Regions from separate parts of the Pseudomonas sp. BB438 genome, predicted to be linked through region 2. Evidence: predicted binding sites of a transcription regulator. Region 2 holds the regulator's gene; the other holds the start of a gene.
What was found. The regulator sigma-54, encoded in region 2, starts transcription at its own class of promoters, with help from an activator protein. The targets are predictions, from matches to a motif close to ANTGGCATNNANNTTGCTNT.

Region 1 (3,555 bases), 1.5 Mb from region 2:
AGGGTGATGGTCTTCTGCTGCCACATGGCGGGCAATCCTTCCGTCGCTAACGGTGATGCGCGCGCATTCTAGCGTGCTGCCAAAAAAAACAAAGGGCGCCCGAGGGCGCCCTTCGTCGAACTTGCACGAACCCTTACAGGTTGTAGCCGCGCTCGTTGTGCAGGGAGAGGTCCAGACCTACGGTTTCCTCTTCCTCGGTGACCCGCAGGCCCATGACCAGGTCCAGGACCTTGAGGATCACGAAGCTGACGATACCGGTGTAGACGATGGTGAAGGCCACGCCCTTGAACTGGGTGAACAGCTGCGCGCCGATATCGGTCACGGTGCCGAAGCCGCCCAGGGCCGGTGCTGCGAACACGCCGGTGAGCAGGGCGCCGACGATACCGCCGACCGCATGCACGCCGAAGGCGTCCAGGGAGTCGTCGTAGCCAACGGCACGTTTGAGGCTGGTGGCGGCGAAGAAGCAGATCACGCCGGCAGCCAGGCCGATCACGATGGCACCCATCGGGCCGCAGGTACCGGCAGCCGGGGTGATGGCGACCAGGCCGGCCACCACACCGGAAGCGATGCCCAGGGCGCTCGGCTTACCGTGGGTGATCCACTCGGCGAACATCCAGCCCAGGGCAGCGGCAGCGGTGGCGATCTGGGTAACCAGCATGGCCATGCCGGCAGTGCCGTTGGCAGCCGCCGCGGAGCCGGCGTTGAAGCCGAACCAGCCTACCCAAAGCAGGGCGGCGCCGATCAGGGTGTAACCCAGGTTGTGCGGAGCCATGGCTGCGGTCGGATAGCCCTTGCGCTTGCCCAGCACGATGCACGCCACCAGGCCAGCGATACCGGCGTTGATGTGCACCACGGTGCCACCGGCGAAGTCCAGCACGCCCCAGTCCCACAGCAGGCCGCCGTCACCGCTCCAGACCATGTGGGCGATCGGTGCGTAGACCAGGGTGAACCACAGCGCGGTGAAGATCAGCATGGCGGAGAACTTCATGCGCTCGGCGAAGGCGCCGACGATCAGGGCCGGGGTGATGATCGCGAAGGTCATCTGGAACATCACGAAGATGCTTTCCGGGAACAGCGCGGCGGCGGACGTCAGACCGCTGGAGGTCAGGCCGCTGAGGAAGGCCTTGTCGAGGCCGCCGACGAAGGAGGCGAAGTTGATCACGCCCTTTTCCATGCCGACGGTATCGAAGGCCAGGCTGTAGCCGTAGACAACCCAGAGGATGCTGATCAGTGCGGTAATCGCGAAGCACTGCATCATGATCGACAGGACGTTCTTGGCACGCACCATGCCGCCGTAGAACAGCGCCAGGCCGGGGATGGTCATCAGCAGCACCAGGGCACTGGAAATCAGCATCCAGGCGGTGTCACCGCTGTTCAGGACGGGGGCCGCAGCCTCGTCGGCCAAGGCCAGACCGGGCATTGCGAGGGGCAATAGGGCACCTAGCCCTGCGTATTTGCGCAGAGTCATTGTTGTTTCTCCTGGGGCGTGGGGTTCGGTGTGGGCTTGGCTTAGATCGCGTCGGTGCCGGTTTCGCCGGTACGGATACGAATGGCCTGTTCCAGATTTACGACAAAGATCTTGCCGTCACCGATCTTCCCGGTGTTGGCGGCCTTGGTGATGGCTTCGATAACACGATCCAGCTGGTCATCGGCGATGGCGACGTCGATCTTCACCTTCGGCAGGAAATCGACAACGTACTCCGCGCCACGGTACAGCTCGGTGTGTCCCTTCTGCCGGCCGAAGCCTTTGACTTCGGTCACAGTGATGCCCTGCACGCCGATCTCGGACAGCGACTCACGAACGTCGTCCAGCTTGAACGGCTTGATGATGGCTGTGACTAGCTTCATGTAACTCTCTCCCGTGTTTTGGTGGACCCGCCCCAGGAAGAACGAACCCGGAGACAAGTCTAAGCGCAGTGTCTGGCTTTTGTAATGCGCCGGCCGCCCTACCTCAGCACTCCGACTGCCGTGATCGAAGCGATCCACCGCCTCGCCTGCCGCACCGGAACTGCATCGGTGCACGCCATATCAGCCCCAAAGCATGAAGCTTGCCAGTTCGTGGAAATCCCCGTCGCATCAGGCACTTGGCCTGAAACCGGGTTTTCTGGCGATTCGCCAGCGCGCCGCTGGCGCACCGAAAGCGCGCACGGCAAGCGGGCACACTGCTCAAAAAGCGTGCAACCCCAAGCGCCGCAGCCAGTGCTGGCTGCGTGATAGACTGCGCTCTGATTCAATCCGGAACCCATGAACCATGCTGCCGCCCAAAGCCTTCCTCGATGCCATCAGCCAACAAGCCGGACGCCTGTTCGGTGGCGAATCGCCCCTGCCGAAGGCCGAGCTGGAAGCCCAGTTCAAGGTTCTGATGCAGAGCGCCTTCAGCAAGCTCGACCTGGTCAGCCGCGACGAATTCGACAGCCAGATGGTCGTGCTCGCCCGCACCCGCGCCCGCCTCGAGGCGCTGGAAGCCAAGGTCGCGGAGATGGAAGCCAAGCTCTCGCCCGCCGACACCGCCGCCCCCGCCTCCGAGCAGTAGGTTCCGCCTGGCGGGCGGCATGCGATCCAGGAGTGATCCATGTCCCTCGCCATCGTCCATAGCCGTGCCCAGGTCGGCGTGGAAGCGCCCGGCGTCACCGTCGAGGCGCACCTCGCCAACGGCCTGCCGTCGCTGACCCTGGTCGGTCTGCCCGAAGGTGCCGTAAAAGAAAGCAAGGACCGCGTCCGCAGCGCCCTGCTCAACGCCGGCTTCGACTTCCCCAGCAGACGAATTACGCTCAATCTCGCCCCGGCCGACTTGCCCAAGGACGGCGGGCGTTTCGACCTGGCCATCGCCCTGGGCATCCTCGCCGCCAGCGGCCAGTTGGCCGATGCCGCCGGGCTCGATGGACTCGAATGCCTCGGCGAACTGGCGCTTTCCGGCACGTTGCGGCCGGTCCCTGGCGTCCTGCCCGCCGCCCTCGCCGCCCGCGCTGCCGGGCGCGCCCTGGTGGTGCCGATGGAGAACGCCGAAGAAGCGAGCCTGGCCAGCGGCCTGACCGTCTATGCGGTCGGCCACCTGCTGGAGCTGGTCGCGCACTTCAGTGGTCAGGAACGCCTGCGCCCCTACGAGGCCAATGGCCTGTTGCGTGCCACACCGCCCTATCCCGATCTCGCCGAAGTACAGGGCCAGACCGCCGCCAAGCGCGCCCTGCTCGTCGCCGCCGCCGGCGCGCACAACCTGCTGTTCAGCGGGCCTCCCGGCACCGGCAAGACGCTGCTCGCCAGCCGCCTGCCCGGCCTGATGCCGCCGTTGGATGAAAACGAGGCGCTGCAGGTGGCCGCGATCCATTCCGTCGCCGGGCGCGGGCCGCTGACCCACTGGCCACAGCGCCCGTTCCGCCAGCCGCACCACACCGCCTCCGCACCGGCGTTGGTCGGTGGTGGCAGCCGCCCGCAACCCGGAGAAATCACTCTGGCGCACGAAGGGGTGCTGTTCCTGGATGAACTACCGGAATTCGATCGAAAGGTTCTGGAGGTCTTGCGCGAGCCACTCGAGGGCGGCGAAATCGTCATCGCCCG
Region 2 (3,555 bases):
TGTCAGTATCAGCATCGAAAGCGGGCAGATCGTCGGCCTGCTCGGCCCCAACGGAGCGGGCAAGACCACCTGCTTCTACATGATCGTCGGCCTGGTCCGTGCCGATCAGGGCGTCGTGCGCATCGACGAGCAGGATGTCACCCACCTGCCCATGCACGGCCGCGCTCGCGCCGGCATCGGCTACCTGCCGCAGGAAGCCTCGATCTTCCGCAAGCTGTCGGTGGCAGACAACATCGGCGCCATCCTCGAGACTCGCACCGACCTGGATCGCGCCGGCCGCCAGGAATCCCTGGAGGGCCTGCTCGAGGAGTTCCACATCCACCACATCCGCGACAACCTCGGCATGAGCCTGTCCGGTGGCGAGCGCCGCCGCGTGGAAATCGCCCGCGCACTGGCCAGTTCGCCGAAATTCATTTTGCTGGACGAACCCTTCGCCGGCGTCGACCCGATCTCCGTGGGCGACATCAAGCAGATCATCCACCACCTCAAGGCCAAGGGCATCGGTGTACTCATCACCGACCATAACGTCCGCGAGACCCTGGACATCTGCGAAACGGCGTACATCGTCAACGACGGTCAACTGATCGCCGAAGGCAACGCCGAAAGCATCCTCGCCAATGACCTGGTGAAGGAAGTCTACCTGGGTCACGAGTTCCGCCTCTAAAGCCCCGAGCCGCGCCTTGCCTGGGCGTGGCAGCTCCATCCCTCCCCCACGCGTGGTGCGGTCTGCCGGCCGCTCCGCGACGTATTCGGCTGCCTGGCCTACCCTGACGCAACCGGGTTGTAACGAAAGGTCGACAGGCCCTAGGCAAAGCGTCCAAACTCAGGCATATAATTTGCTTCCTCGCGGCGCCCTGGCGTCCGTAGTCGTGGATATGGCGCGCTTCGCGCCAGCGAACAAGGTGCCTAGTTCCTGCCATGAAACCATCGCTAGTCCTCAAGATGGGCCAGCAGCTGACGATGACTCCGCAGCTGCAACAGGCCATCCGACTGCTCCAGCTCTCCACGCTGGACCTCCAACAGGAAATCCAGGAAGCCCTGGAGTCCAACCCGATGCTGGAGCGCCAGGAAGAAGGCGAGGACTTCGACAATAGCGACCCCATGGCCGATGGTGCCGAATCGGGCGCCAACGGCAGCACCAGCACGTCCCAGGACAATTTCCAGGAAAGTACCACGCCCAACGCCGACAGCCTCGACGAGGACCAGTGGGCCGAACGCATTCCCAACGAGTTGCCGGTCGACACCGCCTGGGAAGACATCTACCAGACCAGCGCCAGCAGCCTGCCCAGCAACGATGACGATGAGTGGGACTTCACCTCCCGCACCTCCGCCGGCGAAAGCCTGCAGAGCCATCTGCTGTGGCAACTCAACCTGGCGCCCATGTCCGATACCGATCGGCTGATCGCCCTGAGCATCATCGACGGCATCAACGACGACGGTTACCTGGAAGAGTCCCTCGACGACATCCTCGCCTCCATCGACCCGGAGCTGGGTGTCGAGATGGATGAAGTGGAAGTCGTGCTGCGCCGCGTACAGCAGCTCGAGCCCGCTGGCGTCGGCGCGCGCAACCTGCGCGAATGCCTGCTGCTGCAACTGCGCCAGATGCCCACCAAGACCTACCTGCTGGCCGAAGCCATCCGTCTGGTCAGCGACCACCTGGACCTGCTCGGCAGCCGCGATTACACCCAGCTGATGCGCCGCATGAAGCTCAAGGAAGACGAGCTGCGCGAAACCATCGAGCTGATCCAGTCGCTGCACCCGCGCCCAGGCTCGCAGATCGAGTCCGGCGAAGCCGAGTACGTGGTGCCGGATGTCATCGTTCGCAAACACAACGACCGCTGGCTGGTGGAGCTGAACCAGGAAGCAGTGCCGCGCCTGCGCGTGAACTCGCAGTATGCAGGCCTGGTGCGTCGCGCCGATTCCAGCGCCGACAACACCTTCATGCGCAACCAGTTGCAGGAAGCGCGCTGGTTCATCAAGAGCCTGCAGAGCCGCAACGAGACCCTGATGAAGGTGGCGACCCAGATCGTCGAACACCAGCGCGGCTTCCTCGAGTACGGCGAGGAGGCGATGAAGCCCCTGGTCCTGCATGACATCGCCGAAGCGGTGGGCATGCACGAATCGACCATCTCGCGCGTCACCACGCAGAAATTCATGCACACGCCGCGTGGCATCTTCGAGCTGAAGTACTTCTTCTCCAGTCACGTCAGTACCTCCGAAGGCGGCGAATGCTCGTCCACCGCGATCCGCGCGATCATCAAGAAACTGGTCGCGGCGGAAAGTCCGAAAAAGCCATTGAGTGACAGCAAGATCGCTGGTTTACTGGAGGCACAGGGCATTCAAGTGGCACGTCGTACCGTCGCCAAGTACCGGGAGTCCCTAGGAATCTCTCCCTCGAGCGAGCGCAAGCGACTGGTGTGACGTTGATCCACGCCAAGGTGTTCCGGCGGCAGGCCCCATAACCTGCCACTTACACACGGGCAACAAGGAGAAAGCGGTATGCAAGTCAACATCAGTGGACATCAACTGGATGTGACCGACGCCCTGCGCGACTATGTCGGCGAGAAACTTGGCCGACTGGAGCGCCACTTCGACAAGATCACCAATGTTCAGGTCATCATGGAGGTCGAGAAGCTGAAGCAGAAAATTGAAGCCACCCTCCACATCGCCGGTGGCGAAGTGGTGGCCTGCGCCGAACATGAAGACATGTACGCGGCTATCGACCTGCTCACCGACAAGCTCGACCGCCAACTGATCAAGCACAAGGAAAAATACCTCGAACGCCAGCAAGGTGTTGGCGTCCGTTAACCCCTCTCTATGATCCGACTTGAGCAAATCCTGACCCCCGGCCGTTCCCTCGTGAACGTGCCGGGCGGCAGCAAGAAACGCGTCCTCGAACAAATCGCCAACCTGGTGGCTCGTGAGCTGCCGGGTTTCGATTCCCAAGACATCTTCGACAGCCTGGTGGCCCGGGAGCGCCTGGGTTCCACCGGTTTCGGCAATGGCATCGCCATTCCGCACTGCCGCCTCCCCGGCTGCCAGTCGCCCATCAGTGCCATCCTGCACCTCGATCACCCGGTAGACTTCGACGCCCTCGACGGCGCGCCGGTGGACCTGGTGTTCGTGCTGCTGGTGCCCGAGGCAGCCACCGAGGAGCATCTGGAACTGCTGCGACAGATCGCCTCCATGCTCGACCGTTCCGACGTTCGCGACCGCCTGCGTCACGCCGCCAACGGCGAGGACCTGTACCGGATCGTCGTGGACTTCCAGAACAACGGGCACTGATCATGCGCCTGATCATCGTCAGCGGAAGATCCGGTTCGGGCAAGAGCACCGCGCTCAACGTGCTCGAGGACAACGGCTTCTACTGCATCGACAATCTGCCGGCCAGCCTCCTCCCGGACCTGGCCCAGCGCGCGCTGCTGCACACCGAACTGCTGCACCCGCAGGTCGCCGTCTCCATCGATGCACGCAACCTGCCCAGCCAGTTGCAACGCTTTCCCGAATTGCTGCAGGAAGCTCGCGACAAGCACATCCAGTGTGACGTGCTGTACC

Region 1: glnK (P-II family nitrogen regulator) is a predicted target of sigma-54. The motif match lies at 2,037-2,056, and genes of this name have one in related genera.

The regions. Positions count from the first base shown of each region.
Region 1 covers NZ_CM170001.1:6,276,405-6,279,959, forward strand. The annotation lists gene AC1ZV1_RS28855 (secondary thiamine-phosphate synthase enzyme YjbQ) at 1-26, opposite strand, end outside; gene AC1ZV1_RS28860 (ammonium transporter) at 134-1,468, opposite strand; gene glnK (P-II family nitrogen regulator) at 1,510-1,848, opposite strand; gene AC1ZV1_RS28870 (accessory factor UbiK family protein) at 2,252-2,533, shown strand; gene AC1ZV1_RS28875 (YifB family Mg chelatase-like AAA ATPase) at 2,573-3,555, shown strand, end outside.
Region 2 covers NZ_CM170001.1:1,164,165-1,167,719, reverse strand. The annotation lists gene lptB (LPS export ABC transporter ATP-binding protein) at 1-664, shown strand, start outside; gene AC1ZV1_RS05575 (RNA polymerase factor sigma-54) at 919-2,421, shown strand; gene hpf (ribosome hibernation-promoting factor, HPF/YfiA family) at 2,500-2,808, shown strand; gene ptsN (PTS IIA-like nitrogen regulatory protein PtsN) at 2,818-3,285, shown strand; gene rapZ (RNase adapter RapZ) at 3,288-3,555, shown strand, end outside.